Regions from separate parts of the Edwardsiella tarda ATCC 15947 genome, predicted to be linked through region 2. Evidence: predicted binding sites of a transcription regulator. Region 2 holds the regulator's gene; each other region holds the start of a gene.

Region 1 (7,286 bases), 910 kb from region 2:
TTTTCCACGGCTGCTACGTCAACTACAACCACCCGCAGCTGGGCAAGGATCTGGTGCGGGTATTTAATGCCATGGACATCGGGGTTCAACTGCTGTCGCGCGAGAAGTGCTGCGGCGTGCCGCTGGTGGCCAACGGCTTCATCGAGCAGGCCAAGAAGCAGGCGCGGGTGAACGCCGACTCCCTGAGCGAGGCGGTGTTAGAGAAGGGGATCCCGGTGGTGGCGACCTCGTCGAGCTGTACTTTTATGCTGCGCGACGAGTATCCACATGTGTTGGATATCGATACCACGCCGGTGCGGGATCGGGTGGAGCTGGCGACGCGTCATCTCTATCGCCTGCTCGACGCTGGCCGCACGCTGCCCCTCAAGCCGCTGAATCTGAAGATCGCCTACCATACGCCGTGCCATATGGAACGCATGGGATGGGCGCCCTATACCCTGGCGTTGTTGCAGATGATCCCCGGCGTCGAACTGATCATCCTCGACTCTCAATGCTGCGGGATCGCCGGTACTTACGGTTTCAAGAAGGAGAACTACGAGACCGCCCAAGGCATCGGCGCCGGATTGTTCCGCCAGATCGAAGCCAGTGGGGTGGATCTGGTGGTGACCGACTGCGAGACCTGCAAGTGGCAGATCGAGATGTCGACCAGCAAGCGCTGCGAGCATCCGATCACCCTGCTGGCGCAGGCCTTGGCGTAAGGCTTGATACGCTATTTTCCCCTAACTTGTCATGATAATTTTTGAGTGAGTGTCCCTACTTGGTCTCGGCGGTTGCCGAGACCTTTTTTCTTTCTGGCGCCCGCACCGATAAATGTGGCGGGCGGCGCAGTTACGTCGTCCACTTCCCGATAAAATAAAACATGGTTTTATAAACAAAGGAATGAAAAATCATGTTGACGGGTAATGTTCACTACCTCGCCCAGATGCCCTATCTGCCGGTGGCGATCCGCCAGGCGATCGAGTATGTGATGGCCAACTTCAGCGCGGCGACGCCGGCAGGACGCTATGAGATCGACGCCCAGCGCCAGTTTGTCTTGATCGCCCACGACGAGACCGCCGCCGCCGAGACGCGCCGTGCCGAATACCACGCCCGCTATCTGGATGTGCAGATTGTGCTGGAGGGGCAGGAGGGTATGGGCTTTAGCAACCTGGCTCCTGGGGTGCCCGGCGAGGATCGGTTGGCGGATAAGGATATCGCCTTCCTGCCGCTGGGTGCAGGTGGCCTACAGGAGAAGTCTTTGACGTTGCAGCCGGGTGACTTTGTGGTGTTTTATCCGGGCGAGGTGCATAAGCCGTTGTGTGCGCTGGGGGCTCCCGCACCGGTGTGCAAGGCGGTGATCAAGCTGGATGCGCGCGCGCTCGGCCTGCTGGCCGACTAAGGGCGAGAGGGCGGTACGGCCAGGTAGGCCGAGGCCGCCCCGATAGCGGCGTCAGGCGCCGGCCAGCGTCGCCACCATCACCGCCTTGATGGTATGCAGGCGGTTCTCCGCCTGATCGAAGACGATGCTGTGCGGCGACTCGAACACCTCATCGGTAACCTCGATCCCGTCGTGTAAGCCATACTGTTCGGCCATCTGTTTCCCCACGGCGGTCATCGTGTCATGGAAGGCGGGCAGGCAGTGCAGGAATTTCACCTGGGGATTGCCGCTCAGTTGCAGCGTCTGCATGTTGACCTGGTAGGGCAGCAGCTGGGCGATACGCTCCTGCCAGACGGACTTGGCCTCTCCCATTGAGACCCAGACATCGGTATACAGGAAGTCCGCATCCTGTACCCCCTCGGCGACCTCCTCCGTCAGGATCAGCTTGGCGCCGGTCTGCTCTGCTACCGCCTGGCACTGAGCCACCAGCGCCGCCTCCGGCCAGAAGGCGCGCGGGGCCACCAGGCGCAACTCCATGCCCATCAACGCCGCCCCCTCCAGCAACGAGTTGCCCATGTTGTTGCGCGCATCGCCGAGGTACGCCAGCTTGATGGCCGACAGCGGCTTGGCGCAGTGTTCGCGCATGGTGAGCAAGTCCGCCAGGATCTGCGTGGGGTGGAACTCATCGGTCAGCCCGTTCCACACCGGCACCCCGGCGTAGTGCGCCAGCGTCTCCACCACCGTCTGACCGAAGCCACGGTATTGGATGGCGTCATACATCCGCCCCAACACGCGCGCGCTGTCCTTGATCGACTCCTTATGGCCGATCTGGCTACCGCTCGGGCCGAGATAGGTGACGTGGGCCCCCTGATCGTGGGCGGCGACCTCGAAGGCGCAGCGGGTACGGGTGGAGTCCTTCTCGAAGATCAGGGCGATATTCTTTCCTGTCAGGCGCGCCACCTCACTCCCCTGTTTCTTGGCGTGCTTAAGCTCGGCGGCAAGATTGATTAGGTATGCAATCTGTTGTGGGGTGAAATCCAGTAAGCGCAGGAAGTGATGCTGATGAAGCTGATCCATATGGCCTGTCTCCGTTGTGGAATGTGATGTGCTGATGAATTTATATTCACATTATGTGTATTAAAATTCAATTTCAACCCCTGAGGCGGAAATATTGTTTTTGCGGGAGTGGTGAGGCGTCGCCGCCTGTGGGAGAATGCGCGAAAGGCTTAGCGATTGAGGATCAGTGAAATGGCAAACCGAGAGCTGCTAGAAGAACAGCGTGAAGAAACCCGCATGATTATCGAAGAGTTGCTGGATGACGGCAGCGATCCGGATGCGCTGTACACCATCGAGCACCACCTGTCGGCGGAGCGCTTTGAGACGTTAGAGCAGGCCGCCGTCGAGGCGTTCAAGCTGGGCTACGAAGTGACCGACGCCGAAGAGCTGGAGGTCGAAGAGGGCGTCCTGCTGATGTGCTGTGATGTGATCAGCGAGGTGGGCTTAAATGCCGACACCATCGACGCACAGGTCGAGCAGTTGATGACCCTGGCGGAGAAGCATGGCGTCAGCTACGACGGCTGGGGAACCTACTTTGAGGATCCGGACGGCGAAGAGGGCGACGACGAGGGGGAGTATGACGAGGATGACGTCGACGAAGATGACGACGGCCGTCGCCACTAATCACCGCTGATAACGCGCGTCGAGCGCGTCTCCGGGAGCCGAGCGGCTCCCTTTTTTTGTCTATGGGCCACGCCGATCAGAGCGCGCGCAGCATGCGTACCTCGCAGTCGACGTGGCGGGTGGCGCCCAGCGCCTGGTCGATGCGCGAAAATCCCAGATGTTGGTACAGGGCGATGGCGTCGAGCAGGGTGGCGGTGGTTTCCAGATAGCAGTGGGTGAACCCCTGGCCCCGGGCGAAATCCAGCGCCTGCAACGCCAAACGCTTTGCGATCCCGCGGCCACGCAGCGCCGGTAAGAAATACATCTTTTGTAGCTCACACAGGTGCGCCGCGGCCCCTTCCAGCGGGGCGATACCGCCGCCGCCCGCCACCTCGCCGTTGAGCTCGACCACCCAGTAGGCGCTGCGCGCCGCCGCGTAACTCTGCGCCAGACGATCCAGATTGGGATCGGAGACGGTGAACCCCTTGTCGGCGCTGAGGCCACACTCGGCGGAGACGCGGCGGATCACGGCGGCGATCGCGGCGTTGTCGGCGGGGGTCAGCGGGCGGATGAGAATATCGGCGGTGTGTGGCTCGGTCATGGGACGGTCCATGTGCAAGTGGGCGGATAAGGGAACCCTTTAAATAGCACCCTAACCCGCCTGAATGCAAGTGCCGTCAGGGCGACGGCACGGCGTTAGAACTCCACATCCTCCAGACTGAAGGTCTCCGTCTGATCGTTATAGGAGAAGATCTCGGCGTAGCGTCCCCAGTTGATCACGCTATCCAGCGTCTCACGCGCGGCCTGATCGGAGAGGGCATCCTCCAACTCCTGCTCGAAGCGTACCCGCGGCGCGCGATGGCCCGGGCGCTCGTCGAGCACGCTCTTGATCAACATCGCCAGGGGGACATGACGTAGCAGGTGTTCGGCGAATAACGCCTTGCGCGGCTGGGTATCCATGGCGGCAAACTGCTCCCCGGCCGGGGTGAGGATGATGTCGCCCTGCTGCACGCTGGCAAAGTCCAGGTGTTGCAGCACCTCGGCGACGGGAAACAGCCGGTCGACCTCCATGTGGAGCGCCAGCGCCAGATCCGGCATATCGGCCCGCCCGTGATAGGGGGCGGCGGAGAGGCTCTCCAACAGCCCGGCGATCAGGTTGGTGGAGACGTGTGGCAGCCAGGAGCCGAGGCGCAGCTCGTTGCGCAGGGTGTTGTCGCTATTGCGTGCCGTCATCTGGGCGTAGACCTCATCCACCAGATGGCGGAAGGCGGGATCGAGGCGGTTGCGCGGGTGGCGGAAGGGGACGGCGATCTCGGCGATGATCTTCCCGGGGTGCGAGGAGAGCAGCAGGATGCGATCGCACATGAACACCGCCTCCTCGATGTTATGGGTGACGATCAGCATCGACTTGATGGGCAGCTTGCCCTCACTCCACAGATCGAGCAGATCGGTACGCAGGGTCTCGGCGGTTAACACATCGAGCGCCGAGAACGGCTCGTCCATCAACAGCAGGGTGGGATCGACCACCAAGGCGCGGGCAAAGCCGACGCGTTGCCGCATGCCGCCGGAGAGTTCGCGCGGGTAGGCGTTCTCGAAACCATCCAGGCCGATCAGATCGATGGCTGCCAGCGCGCGCGGACGGCGCTCGGCGGCGGGCATCCCCTGTGCCTCCAGCCCCGCCTCCACGTTCTGTAGCACCGTCAGCCAGGGAAAGAGGGCGAAAGTCTGGAATACCATCGCCACCCCGTCGGCCGGGCCTTGGAGCGGGGCGCCGAGATACTCGACCTCGCCGGAGCTGGGGGCGATCAGGCCGGAGATGATGCGCAGCAGGGTGGACTTGCCGGAGCCGGAGCGGCCGAGTAGGGCGACGATCTCGCCCGTCTGCAGGGTTAGGTTCACCCCTTGGAGGATGGTCTGTCGGCCATGCGCCTGCTCGTAGCCATGATCGACGGCGCGCACGGCCAAGATCGGCGGCGGGGCTACGGGCGGGAGCGAAGGGCGAGCGTCGGTCATGATGATCCTCCTCGAATGGGGTTAGTGGGCGCGAAAGCGTGTCTCGGCGTAGGCGTACAGCGGGCGCCACAGCAGGCGGTTAAACAGGGTGACGAACAGCGCCATCATGGCGATCCCCAGGATGATATGGGGAAAGTTGCCGCTGGCGGTGTTCTCGGCGATGTAGGCCCCCAGACCATGGGCGATCAGCCGGGCGTCGCCCCATTGCACATACTCCGCCACGATGCTGGCGTTCCAGGCGCCCCCGGCGGCGGTGATCGCCCCGGTGACATAGTAGGGGAAGACGGCGGGCAGCATGATCTGGCGCCACCACTGCCAGCCGTGAATATGGAAATTGGCGGCGGCCTCGCGGTAGTCATTGGGGAAACTCATGGTGCCCGCCACCACGTTGAACAGGATGTACCACTGGGTGCCCAGCACGATCAACGGCGATAACCAGATGTCGGGGTCGAGGCGGAAATGGACGATGACGATGACGAACACCGGGAATAGCAGGTTGGCCGGGAAGGCGGCCAGGAACTGGGCCAGCGGCTGGATCTTCGCGGCCAGCGCCGGACGCAGGCCGATCAGTACCCCGAGCGGCACCCAGATCAACGAGGAGATCAGGATCAGCAGGCTGACGCGCAGTAGGGTGATCAGGCCCAGCAGGAACACATGGCCCACCTCGTGCAGCGAGACACCGCTCTGCACATACGCCCCGACACGCACGCTAAGATAGAGGGTCAGCAGCAGGATCGCGCCCCCCCATAGGCGGTCAATCGTCGGCCCGATGCGGCTCGGCGTGACCGCCCTCTGCGTCGGGCGGCGGCGTGGGCAGCGTAGCGGCAGGCGTGCCAGCCAGCCCAGCAGCTGGCCCAAGGGGGCGAACAGGCGATGGAACAGGTGAGTGCGGCGCAGCAGGTTAAACAGCCAGGAGGTGGGGGGCGTGGCCGAGCGGGTGGTCTCCATGCGGAACTTATCCGCCCAGGCGACCAGCGGGCGAAACAGCAGCTGATCATAGGCCAGGATCACCGCCACCATGGTCAGCAGTACCCAGCCGATGGCGTGCAGATCGCGCTGTAGGATCGCCTCGGCCAGATAGGCGCCGATGCCTGGCAGGACGAAGTGGGTATGGCCGACGGTAATCGCCTCCGAGGCGACGATAAAGAACCAGCCGCCGGACATCGACATTATCATGTTCCAGATAAGCCCAGGCATGGCGAAGGGCGCATCCAGCTTCCAGAAGCGTTGCCAGCCGGTGAAGTGCAGGCCGCGCGCCACCTCGTCGAGATCAGACGGCACGGTACGCAGGGACTGGTAGAAGCTGAAGGTCATGTTCCACGCCTGGCTGGTGAAGATGGCGAAGATGGCCGCCAACTCGACCCCGAGCACCTGCCCCGGAAACAGGGCGACGAAGAAGGTGACGGTGAAGGAGATGTAGCCGAGCACCGGCACCGATTGCAGGATGTCCAGCATCGGCACCAGTACCTTGGCCGCGCGTCGACTCTTGGCCGCCAGGGTGCCGTAGATCAGGGTGAACAGCAGCGAGGCCAGCATGGCGACCAACATGCGCAGGGTGGTGCGCAGGGCATACTCCGGCAGGGCGGCGGGAGCCAGAGAGATACTCTGTTTCTCCAGGCTGGCCAGGGGTTGCAACGTCTGGTGGAAGCCGATGGCCATCATGGCGATCAGGCTGATGATCAGCGGAAAGGCGACGACATCCCAACGGTTAGGATGCAGACTCAAGGGTTCGCGGGATTCGGATCGGCGGCTATCCATCGGGCTCCTCGCATCAGGCGGCGCCGTGTGCGGCGTGGCCACGCGGGGGAGAGGCCGAGCATGACCTGTCTCTTCTCCGCAGAAAGTGAATGATGACGCTGCTGCTGAGTATAGCCGCACGGGCGCGGCAGGCCGAGCGATGGCGCAGAAAGGTTAGGCGTTAAGCGTACAGGAAACAAAACGGGGGCCGTCAGGCCCCCGTGTCTTTAGCGTGTGCGACGGCTTACAGCGCGGCGATCACCGCCTGCTGTTCGATCAGCTTGGCTTTCGCCTCGGCATAACCGGTCAGCTTCTCGCGCTCTTTGGCGACCACCGTCTCCGGTGCGCGCGCCACGAAGCCTTCGTTGGACAGCTTGGCTTCGATGCGGGCGATCTCGCCGTCGATCTTGGCCACTTCCTTGCCCAGACGATCCAGCTCGGCGGCCTTGTCGACCAGACCGGCCATCGGGATCAACAGCTCGGCGCCATCGACCAGCTTGGTGACGGAGACCGGTCCCTT
Region 2 (7,286 bases):
GATGAACGTTAACGATCCGGATATCAGCGAAGAGAATTACATGCAGGTGATCTACAGCAAGACCGCTCGCCTGTTCGAAGCCGCCGCCCAATGCTCCGCTATCTTGGCTGGCGCCGATACACATCAGGAGCTCGCGCTACAGGATTATGGGCGCTATCTCGGTACCGCATTCCAACTGATCGATGATCTGCTCGATTACGATGCCGATGGGGCTACGCTCGGGAAGAATACCGGTGATGATCTCAACGAGGGCAAGCCGACACTGCCGCTATTGCATGCCATGCGTCACGGCTCTCCCGAGCGATCCGCCATGATCCGTCAGGCGATCGAGCAGGGCAATGGTCGCCATCTGCTGGATCCGGTGCTGGAGACCATGCAACAGGTGGGTTCACTGGACTATACCCGCCGTCGTGCCGAAGAAGAGGCAGACAAGGCCATCGCGGCATTAGCCGTGCTCGACGACTCTCCCTATAAGCAGGCATTGATCGGTCTCGCCAACTTATCCGTCAATAGAACATTCTAAAAAATTTCCAAAAAATGCACAGGCGCCCTTCGGCGCCTTTCTTTTTTCATGCTGCTCTGTATACAAAATCACAATTCTAACTTTCCATTAACTGCATAAGTTAGAAATTAATTGAAAAGAAAGCGTGGTTTTTAGATAGTGATAGTGCGTTTTTCAAACGCCGATACCATGAAGGTATGTCCAGTGATAAGGAAACCACCGATGAAAAAAACAATTCCGGAAGATTGGCACCCCGCCGAAATCATCGCCGCTCTGCATAAACGCAAACTGACGCTCACCCAAGTGTCACGCAATGCTGGCCTCTCCAGCTCCACCCTCGCCAACGCGTTGACGCGCGCCTGGCCCAAAGGTGAATGGTTGATCGCCGATGCGCTAGAAATCCATCCCAGCAAGATCTGGCCTAGCCGTTACTACGATCCCGTCACACACGAGCTGCTCGATCGTAAGAGCCTGATCCGCGATGTGCTGAGCAAACGAAAAACGTAATCCTCGACATAAAAAAACCGCAGGCGATGCCTGCGGTTTCGTCGCTGCATAAGTCAGATTTACTTATTGATAAAGTCTTCGCCTAACGCGATATCCTTACGCAACACATCCAACATGCTCTCCAATGCATGCTGTTCGAAGGCGCTCAGCGTACCGATGCTCAGGCGCTGTACCAAGCCCTCTTTACCCAGCAACAACGGCTGAGCGAAGAAACGGGCATACTCACCCTCACTCTCGACATAGCCGCATTCGACCACATTCTCGTCGCCCTGCATGGCGCGGACCAGGGAGAGCGCAAAACGTGCCGCCGCCTGACCCATCGCCAGCGTCGCCGATCCGCCACCGGCCTTGGCTTCCACGACTTCGGTGCCCGCGTTCTGAATACGCTTCGTCAGATCGGTCACTTCTTGCTCAGTGAGACTGACGCCCGGGATCTGAGACAGCAGCGGCAGAATGGTCACGCCGGAATGCCCGCCAATCACAGGAATATCGAGGGTCGCCGGATCCAGGTTCTTCAATTCGCCGACGAAGGTGTTAGAGCGAATGATATCCAGCGTGGTCACGCCGAATAGCTTACTCGGGTTGTAGACACCCGCCTTCTTCAATACTTCTGCCGCAATCGGCACCATGGTATTCACCGGGTTGGTGATGATACCGATACAGGCGTTCGGACAGGCGCGCGCCACCTGACTGATCAGATTACGAATAATGCCAGCATTAACGTTGAACAGATCGGAACGGTCCATCCCCGGTTTACGTGCCACACCAGCAGAGATCAAGACGATATCCGCCCCTTCCAGGGCAGGAGAGGCATCCTCACCACCGAAACCGCGCACCTTGACTGCCGTCGGAATATGGCTCAAATCGACAGCAACGCCCGGCGTTACCGACGCGATATCATAGAGAGAGAGTTCTGAACCTGAAGGCAGCTGTGTCTTAAGCAGAAGAGCGAGCGCCTGGCCAATGCCACCCGCCGCGCCGAGAACCGCAACTTTCATTCTATACTCCTTGTTACTATTTAAATGGAGAATGCCGTGAATGCACTGCTTAGCACCTTAGTTGATCACTCTATAAAAAACAATCTGTTAACACTCAGATTGCGAGCTGACACACTAATTCCATGCTCTGCTGCAATGTTTATGGGAAAAAGGGTTTAATGATGAAAGATATAGCAACAAATCGTCAGCGCGATCCTGCTGCTATCTCCTATTATTCACTCCAGCATTACATCCGTACGATAATTCACATTACAACAACATCATATTAATAACATTTCATTTACTTTTTCCGTGCGGTCGCTCTCTTTTTCCCTATTTCCCCTGGCACAGCGCCTTTAGGATTCGTCCACTTCGTGCTGAACTGCCAGTGATGACACGCTTACTTACAGACAAAATTGCATAAAAATTCAAAAATATGCATAATGATAGGGTCTATAGCTACCTTACGGTGAAGAATGCGAAACACGACGAAACAAGAAGACCTGACCAAGGCATTCAAGGCGCTGCTGAAAGAGGAAAAGTTCAGCTCTCAGGGCGAGATCGTCCAAGCGTTGCAAGAGTTAGGCTTCGATAGCATCAATCAGTCCAAAGTCTCGCGCATGTTGACCAAATTTGGCGCCGTACGGACGCGTAATGCCAAAATGGAGATGGTCTATTGCCTGCCAGCCGAGCTCGGGGTCCCCACCACCAGCAGCCCGCTGAAGAATCTGGTACTCGATGTCGATCATAACGACGCCATCGTAGTGATCCACACCAGTCCGGGCGCGGCCCAGTTGATCGCCCGCCTACTGGACTCACTGGGGAAATCTGAAGGTATCCTCGGTACCATCGCCGGTGACGACACCATCTTTACCACCCCGGCGAAAGGCTTCAGTGTTGAGCAACTCTACACGGCGATCTTAGCGTTATTCGAACAAGAGCTCTAAACGCGCACGCACGGCGTGATGCCGTGCCTCATGCGATGTGCACAACAAGCCCGCTCGTCGGGCTTTTTTACACCCGCCCCCTGCGCACTTCATCCTCTCCGCGATCTCACACCTTGTCAGCCTAGGTCACTAAACAGCGAACGCATTTTTAGCAAAAATCAATAATTCATTGTTATTAATTGCTTTTTTTAATTGCTGTTCTTTTTTCCGGCGTTATTTAGTCCATTAGGATCTATCCCATAGATAGAAAACCAAAAAATAACATAAGGGATGATTAGCATGGTATTAATAATATCGGTTATTAGTATATACTGCGTAATGAGAGATAAATCACATTTTTAACCAGGCTACATGCCAAAGCAGAGGAGTAACACAATGAAAATTAAAATGGCTATCGCCACCCTATGCACCCTTTCCGTACTCTCTTTCGCCGGCGTTGCCGCCGACACAGCACAGGTCAAGGAGATCAACACCGCACAGGCCAACCACCTACAACCTATTGGGGTGATCAGCGTCGCCGGGTTAGATGGTACTGAAGCCGACATCGGCCAACAGTTAGCGACCAAAGCGCGCCTGCAGGGTGCCAGCGCCTTTCATATCATCGAAGAACGGATCGATGGAAGCTACCATGCTACTGCATTGATTTACCGCTAAGGCCCCGCTATAACGCAGAGCCCCCACAACGCCGTCCGCCGCATCTCGCCATGCTAGCAGTAAAAAACGTTTACATCGCCGATGGCCGTGATAACGCGCTAAACAGGCAGATGAAAGACCTTAACATGCGCTCTTCGCCACGCTGGTGAGATTGAACGCCGCCAACCATCGGGCCAAGCCAAAACCGATTGGCAGGCACGCGGCTAAACGTCCGTTTCCGTGGGCAATACAATAGAAAGAAAGCACAGCCTAGGCTGTGCTTTCTCATTACACCCTCTCTTTCACGAGGGGCGACGCTTAGTGTTGAGCCCCTTTCTGCGCCAACGCCTGCAGTAGGCGTTCATGAATACCGCCGAATCCCCCGTTGCTCATCACGAGGATATGGTCTCCCGGCTGCGCATTCTTGACGATCATATCGACCAACGTATCGAGATCGGCACTCCAATGTGCCGGTTGTACACAGGCCTCAGCCACCTCAACCACCTGCCAGGGAATATGCTGCGGCTGATACAGGTAGACCTCATCTGCCCGCCCCAACGCCGGTGCCAACTCATTCTTACACACGCCCATCTTCATGGTGTTCGAGCGCGGTTCCAACACCGCCAAAATACGTGCCGTACCGCCTACTTTGCCGCGTAAAGCCGCCAACGTAGCCAAGATCGCCGTCGGGTGATGGGCGAAATCGTCGTAGACAGTGACGCCATAGGCTTCGCCACGCAACTCCAGGCGGCGACGCGCATTAATAAAGCTGGCCAACGCCCGGCACGCCTCGGCAGGCGGAACGCCGACATGGCGAGCGGCGGCGATCGCCATCAGCCCATTATGCATATTGTGTTCACCCACCAGTGACCACTGCACCTCGCCGACACGTTCGCCATCCAGGGTCACGACAAAGTGGCTGGCATCTGGCGACAGTTTTTGTGCATGCCAAGCCGCCCCCTCGCCACTCTGCTCCTGCTCGCTCCAACAGCCCATAGCCAGGACTTGCTTCAGGTTCGCATCGTTCGCCGGCGAAATAATCCGCCCCTTGCCCGGAACCAAGCGTACCAAATGATGGAACTGTTTCTGAATCGCCCGGAGATCATCGAAAATATCCGCATGATCAAACTCCAGGTTATTCAGAATCAACGTGCGCGGACAGTAGTGAACAAACTTGGAGCGTTTATCGAAGAAGGCACAATCATACTCATCCGCCTCGATAACGAAGAATGGGCTATCGCCCAGGCGCGCCGATACCTCGAAGTTTCCCGGCACGCCACCGATGACGAAACCAGGTTGATAACCGCACGCTTCCAGGATCCAGTTTACCATCCCGGCCGTTGTCGTTTTGCCATGCGTGCCCGCAACCGCGATCACCCAGCGATGGCGTAAAACTTCATCATGCAACCACTGCGGGCCTGAGACGTAAGGAATGTTGCGTTCTAGGATCGCCTCAACACACGGGTTGCCGCGCGCCATCGCATTCCCGATGATCACCAGATCCGGTTGCGGATCCAGATGGGCAGGATCATAGCCCTCCAACAGAGTGATACCCTGCTGTTGCAATAGCGTACTCATCGGTGGGTAGACGTTGGCATCTGACCCGGTAACCTCATGCCCCAGCTGACGCGCCAGCAAGGCTAGCCCGCCCATAAACGTGCCGCAGACTCCAAGAATATGAATGCGCATAATACTTCCAGTTGATTGCATTGATTTAGTTCACATTCTAACGCTGACTCCCGCGTCGGCGAAAGGAAATTGCCTAGGAATGCCCCGATACATTAGCTAAAATACGCTGCGAAAACGTTGGCGGTTTGTAAAAAAAATCGCTACTCCTCACAATCAGGAAATGTGACATGAAAACGCTAGGCGAGTTTATCGTCGAAAAACAGCAGGACTTTCCTCACGCTACTGGTGAGCTTACCGCTCTTCTCTCCGCAATAAAACTGGGCGCCAAAATCATCCACCGCGATATCAATAAGGCGGGGCTGGTCGATATCATCGGTGCCAGCGGCGTTGAAAATATTCAGGGTGAAGTACAGATGAAGCTTGATCTGTACGCCAACGAGAAACTCAAGGCGGCACTGAAGGCGCGTGGCGAAGTGGCGGGGATCGCCTCCGAGGAGGAGGATGACATCGTCATCTTCGAGGGTGACCGGGCCAATAATGCTAAATATGTCGTGCTGATGGATCCACTGGACGGCTCCTCCAACATTGATGTCAATGTCTCTGTCGGAACTATTTTTTCTATCTATCGCCGTATCACGCCAAGCGGCACGCCGGTGACGCGTGAAGACTTCCTCCAGCCAGGCAACCGCCAGGTCGCGGCAGGCTATGTGGTGTATGGCTCCTCAACCATGCTGGTTTATACCACCGGCAATGGGGTACACGCCTTCACCTACGATCCCTCGCTGGGGGTATTCTGCCTCTCCCACGAGCGTCTGCGCTTCCCACATAATGGCAATATGTACTCCATCAACGAAGGCAACTACATCAAATTCCCGTTGGGCGTGAAGAAGTACATCAAATACTGTCAAGAGCAAGATAGCGAGACACAACGCCCCTATACCTCACGCTATATCGGTTCGCTGGTCGCCGATTTCCACCGCAACCTGCTGAAGGGTGGCATCTACATCTACCCAAGCACCGCTAGCCATCCGCAGGGTAAGTTGCGTCTGCTGTATGAGTGCAACCCGATGTCATTCTTGGCCGAACAGGCCGGAGGCAAAGCCAGCGACGGCTTCCGTCGTATTCTGGATATCGAGCCAGACCACCTGCACCAGCGTTGTCCTTTCTTTGTCGGCAGCAGCGCAATGGTCGACGATGCCGAACATTTCATGCACCAATTCCCCGACGAATAATCCCGCGCCAGACAAGGCGCATTACGCGTCATACTCTGTTCATTTGTGGAGTGGCGGCTATAATAGCCGTCACTCCATTTCTGGTTTGATGAAAGGAAACCGACATGAGCTTGATCAACGTCCCGGCCGGTAAAGATATGCCGGAAGATATCTATGTAGTGATCGAAATCCCGGCTAACGCCGATCCGATCAAATATGAAATCGACAAAGACACTGGTGCCCTGTTTGTAGACCGCTTCATGTCTACCGCCATGTTCTACCCGTGCAACTACGGCTACATCAACCACACCCTGTCTCTGGACGGCGATCCGGTTGACGTGCTGGTCCCGACTCCGTATCCGCTGCAGCCAGGTTCTGTGATCCGCTGCCGCCCGGTCGGCGTGCTGAAGATGACCGACGAAGCGGGCGAAGATGCCAAGCTGGTCGCCGTTCCGCACAGCAAACTGACCAAAGAGTATGATCACATTAAAGATGTGAACGATCTCCCGGAACTACTGCGTGCCCAGATCGCCCACTTCTTTGAACACTACAAAGATCTGGAAAAAGGTAAGTGGGTCAAAGTTGACGGCTGGGATAACGCCGATGCAGCCAAGGCCGAGATCATCGCCTCTTTCGAACGCGCTAAGAACAAGTAATCGCTTAACGTGTTAAAAAAACACCGCCTCATGGCGGTGTTTTTTATTCCTCACGCTACCTCATCATCACGCTTTAGCCAATCACCGCTAGCGATACGCGGCAATCCACTCACCTCGTTGAGATAGATGTAGATCCAGGCGACGCCATACGGCGTTTTAATCAACTCGCGCCGATAATCCTTACTGTTACTCTTCAGCTCATCCAGCTCCGCCAAGATCGACGA
Region 3 (7,286 bases), 360 kb from region 2:
CCTCGGTGTATCTGTCGAACCGTGACAGCGTCTTCTCTACCCCGGAGGCCCGCGATCTATTGTGGCTGTTGCAGGCCATCCTGGCACCAGCGCAGAGCCGTACCCTGCGCAGCGCCTTGGCTGTCGGCCTGTTGGGGCTGAGTGCCGCCGAGCTGGATGCATTGAATCAAGATGAGCGGCGATGGGATGCGGTAGTGGATGAGTTCGATGACTACCGGCGCCACTGGCAGCGGCGTGGCGTCTTACCGATGTTGCGTGAGTTGATCGGCCGCCGTCGCTTGGCCGAGAACCTGTTGGCGACGTCGGGGGGCGAGCGCCGTTTGACCGATGTGTTGCATCTGGGCGAGTTGTTGCAGGAGGCGGCGCAGCAACTGGAGAGCGAGCCGGCGCTGGTGCGTTGGTTGGCGCAGCAGATCGATAGCCCGCAGCCGCAGGCGGAGAGCCAGCAGATGCGCTTGGAGAGCGATCGGCACTTGGTACAGGTGGTGACCATTCATAAGTCCAAGGGATTGGAGTTTCCCGTGGTCTTTTTGCCCTTCGTCGCCACCTTTCGCCGCCAGCGTCAGGGGCTGTATCACGAATCCCACAGCCTACAAGCCGTCTGGGATCTGTGCGCGGACGAGCAGGCGTTGGCTCGAGCCGATCAGGAACGTCTGGCGGAGGATTTGCGCCTGTTGTACGTCGGCGTCACTCGCTCCATCTACTATTGTGCGTTGGGTATCGCCCCGCTGGTGCTCGGCAATCGCAAGAAGCAAGGTGAAAGCGACTTGCACCATAGCGCGTTAGGGTATCTGTTACAGCGCGGCGACGCCTGCGATGCCGAGGGGTTACATCAGGCGTTGCAGGCATTACAGGATGACGATATCCGCCTGACGCGTCTGGCTCCTGTCGACGTCGAGGCCTGGCAAGGCCCACTCGCGACGGCGCGTACCTTGTGCGCTAAGGCCTTCAACCGCTCGCTGCGCGACACCTGGCGCGTGACCAGTTATTCGGCGCTGCAACAACATGGCAGCAGTGGGCGTTACCTGGAGCTGTTGCCCCATCTGGACATCGATGCCGCCGGCGAGCACCGCGCTCCGCCCGCACCGAGCCTGGATGCCCATAGTTTCCCGCGCGGCGCCGCACCGGGCACGTTTCTACACAGCCTCCTAGAGGCGTTGGATTTCACTCAGCCTATCGATGAACTCTGGCTGGCCGAACGTTGCCAGGAGCAGGGCTTAGCGCCCGAGTGGGTGCCCGCATTGGCGCATTGGTTAACGCAAATCCTCCTGGCGCCGTTAGATGCGCAAGGGTTGAGTCTGAGCCAACTGGCGCCGACGCATTGCCAGCCCGAGTTGCAGTTCTACCTGCCGATCGCCCGTCCGCTCGATCCCGCCCGGCTAGATGAGGTGATCCGGCGCCATGACGCGCTGTCGGCCCAGAGCCCCCCGTTGGCGTTTAACGCGGTCGACGGCATGCTGAAGGGGTTTATCGATCTGGTGTTCTGCCATCGTGGGCGTTACTACCTGCTGGATTATAAATCGAACTGGTTGGGTGAGACGGGAAAGGCCTACAGCGATGCGGCGATGGCGGCGGCGATGGTATCGCACCGTTACGACCTGCAGTATCAGCTGTATAGCCTGGCCTTACACCGTTATCTGCGCCACCGTGTGGCTGACTATGACTATCAGCGCCACTTCGGGGGGGTATTTTACTGTTTCCTGCGCGGCATGACGCGTGCGGTGCCGGGGCAGGGCGTCTTCGCCTGCCGACCCTCGCAGGCGTTGGTGACGGCCTTGGATCGTCTGTTCGCTGGGGAAGAAGGAGATGACGATGTGCGATGAGCTGCTTTCCCAGTTGGCGCAACAGCACAGCCTGCGCCCCTTGGATCTGCAATTTGCCCACCTATTGGCTCCGCAACAGCCCCATCTGGCGCTGGCGGCGGCGTTGGTTAGCCTGGAGCTGGCGGCGGGGCATGTCTGCTTGCCCTTGTCGGCGCTGAGCGTCACGGCGTTGAGTCGACGCTTTCCGGAGCAGGCCGATCGTTGGCCTCCCCTTCTTGGCGGTTGGGACGAGGATCGTTGGCAGGCCTATCTGTTGGCGCAACCCTGTGTCAGTCACGGCGAGCGGGCGACCCCGCTGGTGGTTAGCCACGGTAATCTGTATCTGCAACGTCTCTGGCAGGATGAGGGGACGGTCGCGACATTCTTCGCCACGGCCTGCGCGCAGCAGAGCGCGGATAGTCCACGGCTGACGGCGGTGTTGGCGCAGTTGTTCCCGCGTGCGGATCACGAGGAGCCGGATTGGCAACAGGTGGCGGCGGCGGTGGCGGTGACGCGCCGGGTGGCGGTGATCTCGGGAGGGCCCGGCACCGGAAAAACCACCACGGTGGCGCGCCTGTTGGCGGCCTTGGTCGCGTTGGCGGCCGAGCGTCCGCCGCGGATTCAACTGGCGGCACCGACCGGTAAGGCGGCGGCGCGATTGAGCGAGTCGCTAGGCCAGGCATTGGCGCGATTGGCATTGCCACCGCATCAGGCCGAGGCATTGCCACGTGAGGCGCTGACCCTGCATCGCCTGTTGGGCGCACGCGCGGACAGCGCCCGTCTGCGTTACCATCGAGACAATCCGCTCCATCTGGATGTCTTGGTAGTCGACGAAGCATCGATGGTCGATCTGCCGATGATGGCGCGCCTGATCGAGGCATTGCCGCCGCAGGCACGTTTGATTCTGCTGGGCGATCGCGATCAATTGGCCTCCGTCGAGGCCGGTGCCGTGTTGGGGGAGTTGTGCCGTTTCGCCGAGTATGGCTTCAGTGCCCCCCGCGCCGCCGAGTTGAGTCGCCTGTGCGCGGCACCGATCCCCGCCGGGCCGGCGCAACCGGCGCTGGCGTTGCGCGACGCCATCAGCCTATTACGCCGTAGCTATCGTTTCGCCGCCGATTCGGGCATCGGCCGCCTGGCACAGGCGGTCAATCAGGGCGAACGACGCGCGGCCTTGGCCTGTCTGGAGGCGGCCTTCGCCGATCTGCGCTGGCGTGAGATGGTGCAGGATGATGACTACCTGGCGTTGTTGGACGCTTGTCTGGCGGGGTATCGCCCGATGCTGGAGGGCATCCGTGCGGGACAGGAGCCCGCCCAGATCCTGGCGGAGTTCGCCCGTTTCCGTCCGTTGTGCGCCCTGCGGGAGGGGCCATTCGGCCTGCATGGCTTGAACGAGCGCATCGCCTTGACGCTACAGCGCGCCGGCCTGTTGCAGCGTGGGGCAGGCGAGAAGGCCTGGTATGCCGGACGTCCGGTGATGATCACCCGTAATGACGCCAGTCAGAAGCTGTTCAACGGCGATATTGGCATCACCTTAGGCGATGAGCAGCAGGGCTGGCTGGTGTGGTTTATCGCGAGCGATGGCCAGACGCGTGCGGTGCAGCCAAACCGGCTGCCGCCTCATGAGACCGCCTGGGCGATGACGGTGCACAAGTCGCAGGGGTCGGAGTTTGACCATACCCTGCTGGTGTTGCCGAGCCACCCCTCGCCGGTGGTGACGCGGGAGCTGGTGTATACCGCCATCACCCGTGCGCGTGACCAATTGACCGTATTCGCCACCCGTGCGGCGTTGGAGCGCGCCATTCGCACCCCGACGGAGCGCCGCAGCGGGCTGATGGCTCGCCTGTTGGCGGCCGCCGCAGCGTGAATCGGTTACAGTTCGGTCAATAAGATCTTAGAGCGGCGCTGGTAGTTATACAGCGCCTTTTTCTGTTGCGGCAGCAGGTCGACCTCCACCGGACGGAAACCGCGCTCCTGAAACCAATGGATGCTGCGTGTGGTCAGCACAAACAGCTTCTCCAAGCCCATCAGGCGCGCCTGGGCGGTGATGCGTTGCAGTAATTGTTCGCCGCGCGCCGAGTTGCGGTATTCCGGGTGCACCGCCACGCAGGCCATCTCCCCCATGCGCTCCTGCTCGAAGGGGTAGAGGGCGGCGCAGGCGATGGTCATGTTGTCGCGTTCGATCAGGGTGAAACGTTCGATCTCGCGTTCCAACTGCTCGCGCGAACGGCGCACCAGGATCCCCTGTTGCTCCAGCGGACGGATCAGCGCCAAGATGCCGCCGATATCGTTGATATTGGCGCGGCGGATCTGCTCGGCGCTCTCCATCACGATCTGGGTACCGATCCCATCGCGAGAGAATAACTCTTGCAACAGGGCGCCGTCCTCCCGATAGCTGATGAGATGGCTACGCCGTACTCCGCTCCGGCAGGCGTTGATCGCGCCGCGTAGGAAACGCGCCTCCCCCTCGCCTGCCAACCCCTCACGCTCCAGTACGGCGATGCGCTGCTCTGCCTGGTTGGGCAGCAGTTCAGAGAGAATGACGCCGTCGTCGTCGCGTACCCCTTGTTCGGCACAGAAACCGATCAGTTTCTCCGCGCGTAGCTTAATCGCCAGATGGGTGGCGATCTCCTCACTGGTAAGATTAAAGCTCTCGCCAGTGACCGAGACCGCCACCGGCCCGAGCAACACGATGGCGCCGGCATCCAGCTGATTGCGCAGGGCGGCCTCATCGATGCGACGGATGCGCCCGCTGTGGCAATAGTCGACGCCATCATCCACCCCCAGCGGCTGTGCGATGACGAAGTTGCCGCTGACGACGTTAATATGCGCGCCGGCCAGCGGCGTATTGTTGAGGCTCATCGATAGGCGGGCGGTGATGTCCAGTTGGAGTTGACCGGCGGCCTGCTTGACCAGCTCCAGGGTGCGTGCATCGGTGACCCGAGTCTGTTTATGGTAGCGGGCCGGCTGATGTTGCTGCTGGAGCAACGCATCGATCTGGGGGCGGGCGCCATACACCACCACCAGGCGGATGCCGAGACTATGCAGCAGTGCGATGTCGTTGATGATACCGGCGAAGTTATCGTCGGCGATCGCCTCCCCACTCAGCATGATGACGAACGTCTTGCCATGGTGAGCGTTGATATAGGGTACAGAGTGGCGAAACCCCTGAACCAGTTCGGTGCTGCGCTCCTTCATGCTGCTTCCTTTTTGAATTTTTATTCGAATAAAGTGTATTTTTATTCTGTTACTGTACAAAAGGCAAGCGGCAAATGGTCGTCATAGTGTGGATGGCGCGGAGCGAGGACATAGATTGTTAAATTCTCGCCGGGATTTTCTGATGACATCCCTGGAGGGTTTCGCTAAAGTTTCGCCGGTCTTTTCCCGGCGCAGGGGTGCCGGAGCGGTGTTGTAGCGTGATTCCTTGGGGTTACATGACAGATTCCAACCATAGCCTAACGCGTCGTCGCCTGTTGCAGGCCGCGGCGGCCACTTGGTTTCTCAGCGTGAGTCGCGTCGGTTTTGCCGCGGCGGCGCAGGTTATCGCCGTGCGGGTATGGCCGTCGTCGACCTATACCCGTGTGACGCTGGAGTCGAGCCAGCCGCTGAAGTATAAGCAGTTTGCCCTCAGCAACCCCGATCGTATCGTGGTCGATATCCAGGGCGTTCATCTCAACAGTGTGCTTAAGGGCATTGGCCACCAGGTTCAGGGCGGCGATCCCTATCTGAAGCATGCGCGAGTGGGGCAGTTCGATCAGGATACCGTGCGCTTGGTGCTGGAGTTGAAGCAGAACATCAGCCCGAAGGTGTTTACCCTCGCACCATTCGCCGAGTTTAAAAATCGTCTGGTGGTCGATCTCTATCCCGCCGCCGGATCGTCCGCCGCCCGTACGGAGGATGAGGACGATCCCCTGCTGGCCTTGTTGGAAGATTACAACAAGGGCGATCTGGAACGCACCCTACCTAAGGCGGGTCCACAGAAGGGGAAGGCGGGGCGTGATCGCCCGATCATCATCATGCTTGACCCTGGCCATGGCGGCGAAGATCCCGGAGCCATCGGCAAGAGCCGTACGCGCGAGAAGGATATCGTGCTGAAGATCGCCCACCGTCTCAGCGCGCTGATCAAACGTCAGCCTAACATGCGGGTCTATATGACACGCTACGAAGATGTCTTCATCCCCCTCAAGGTGCGGGTCGCCAAAGCGCGCAAGCAGCGTGCCGATCTGTTCGTCTCTATCCATGCCGACGCCTTTACCAGTCGGACGGTACGCGGCTCATCGGTCTTCGCCTTATCGACTAAGGGGGCGACCAGCGCCGCGGCACGTTATCTGGCGCAGACCCAGAACGAGTCGGATGAGATTGGTGGGGTAAGCCGCAGCGGCGATCAATATTTGGACCATACCATATTCGATCTGATGCAGACCGCGACCATCAATGATAGCCTGAAGTTTGGGCGTGAGGTGTTGAATCGTTTGGGTAAGGTTAACAAGCTGCATAAGAATCGCGTCGATCAGGCCGGTTTCGCGGTGCTGAAGGCGCCCGATATCCCCTCGATCCTGGTGGAGACGGCGTTTATCAGCAACGTAGAAGAGGAGCGGCGTCTGCGTACCAGCGCCTTTCAGCAGCAGGTTGCCGAGGCGATCCTGGCCGGGATTAAGGCTTACTTCGCGAATGGCGGACAACTGGCGAAGCGTTAGCGTTGACGATGGGGTGTCACCCAAGGGGCGCGTCAGATAGGTAACGAGAAATCGGAGCCGTGAGAGGTGGCGAACGCCAGATGCAAAAAAACACCCATAAGGGTGTTGATTGATGCTGACGGAATTGGTTGCGGGGGCCGGATTTGAACCGACGACCTTCGGGTTATGAGCCCGACGAGCTACCAGGCTGCTCCACCCCGCGTCCGTCATACTACTATCATATTGTTGCGCTGCGTATCGAATTGGTTGCGGGGGCCGGATTTGAACCGACGACCTTCGGGTTATGAGCCCGACGAGCTACCAGGCTGCTCCACCCCGCGTCCGTCATACTACTATCATATTTTTTCGCTGCGCATCGGATTGGTTGCGGGGGCCGGATTTGAACCGACGACCTTCGGGTTATGAGCCCGACGAGCTACCAGGCTGCTCCACCCCGCGTCCGATGAGGGCGAATAATACACGCCATCTGACGGGATGCAAGAATTTTTTGACAAACCTCACCAATTAGCCCGTCATTCGCCTGAATATCAGGCGTATTGGCTTAATTTCATCCATATCATAGCGTGGCGTGATTTTTTTATTTCCTTCAATTCCTTTCAGGATAGGGGTTTGTTATGGTGCGCCAGTGGTAATCGAGCGACACGGAGCAAGAAGGCGAGAGATGAAAGGGCGTTGGGGAAAATACGCAGTATGTGGGTTAGTGGTGGCGCTGATGGCGGGATGTTCCTCCCGGCCGACGGATCGGGGCCAACAGTATAAGGATGGTACCCTCAGCCAGCCGCTGGAGCTG

What was found. Region 2 encodes ArgR, which controls arginine synthesis, uptake and breakdown. Its sites were predicted from a motif close to ANTGAATAAAAATACANT; they were not measured.
Region 1: the regulator ArgR is predicted to act here: its motif matches at 2,468-2,485, upstream of argF (ornithine carbamoyltransferase).
Region 3: the regulator ArgR is predicted to act here: its motif matches at 5,030-5,047, upstream of argA (amino-acid N-acetyltransferase).

What each region holds. Positions count from the first base shown of each region.
Region 1 covers NZ_CP084506.1:428,344-435,629, forward strand. The annotation lists gene glpC (anaerobic glycerol-3-phosphate dehydrogenase subunit GlpC) at 1-698, shown strand, start outside; gene DCL27_RS02055 (YhcH/YjgK/YiaL family protein) at 890-1,378, shown strand; gene argF (ornithine carbamoyltransferase) at 1,430-2,434, opposite strand; gene rraB (ribonuclease E inhibitor RraB) at 2,606-3,037, shown strand; gene DCL27_RS02070 (GNAT family N-acetyltransferase) at 3,114-3,617, opposite strand; gene DCL27_RS02075 (ABC transporter ATP-binding protein) at 3,713-5,029, opposite strand; gene DCL27_RS02080 (ABC transporter permease) at 5,051-6,787, opposite strand; gene DCL27_RS02085 (valine--tRNA ligase) at 7,011-7,286, opposite strand, start outside.
Region 2 covers NZ_CP084506.1:3,159,095-3,166,380, forward strand. The annotation lists gene ispB (octaprenyl diphosphate synthase) at 1-523, shown strand, start outside; gene DCL27_RS14665 (helix-turn-helix domain-containing protein) at 725-1,009, shown strand; gene mdh (malate dehydrogenase) at 1,069-2,007, opposite strand; gene argR (transcriptional regulator ArgR) at 2,463-2,933, shown strand; gene DCL27_RS14680 (YdgH/BhsA/McbA-like domain containing protein) at 3,309-3,587, shown strand; gene mpl (UDP-N-acetylmuramate:L-alanyl-gamma-D-glutamyl-meso-diaminopimelate ligase) at 3,885-5,255, opposite strand; gene fbp (class 1 fructose-bisphosphatase) at 5,423-6,427, shown strand; gene ppa (inorganic diphosphatase) at 6,532-7,062, shown strand; gene DCL27_RS14700 (gamma-glutamylcyclotransferase family protein) at 7,113-7,286, opposite strand, start outside.
Region 3 covers NZ_CP084506.1:2,794,254-2,801,539, reverse strand. The annotation lists gene recB (exodeoxyribonuclease V subunit beta) at 1-1,823, shown strand, start outside; gene recD (exodeoxyribonuclease V subunit alpha) at 1,813-3,666, shown strand; gene argA (amino-acid N-acetyltransferase) at 3,672-4,997, opposite strand; gene amiC (N-acetylmuramoyl-L-alanine amidase AmiC) at 5,234-6,496, shown strand; tRNA gene DCL27_RS13025 (tRNA-Met) at 6,622-6,698, opposite strand; tRNA gene DCL27_RS13020 (tRNA-Met) at 6,740-6,816, opposite strand; tRNA gene DCL27_RS13015 (tRNA-Met) at 6,858-6,934, opposite strand; gene mltA (murein transglycosylase A) at 7,158-7,286, shown strand, end outside.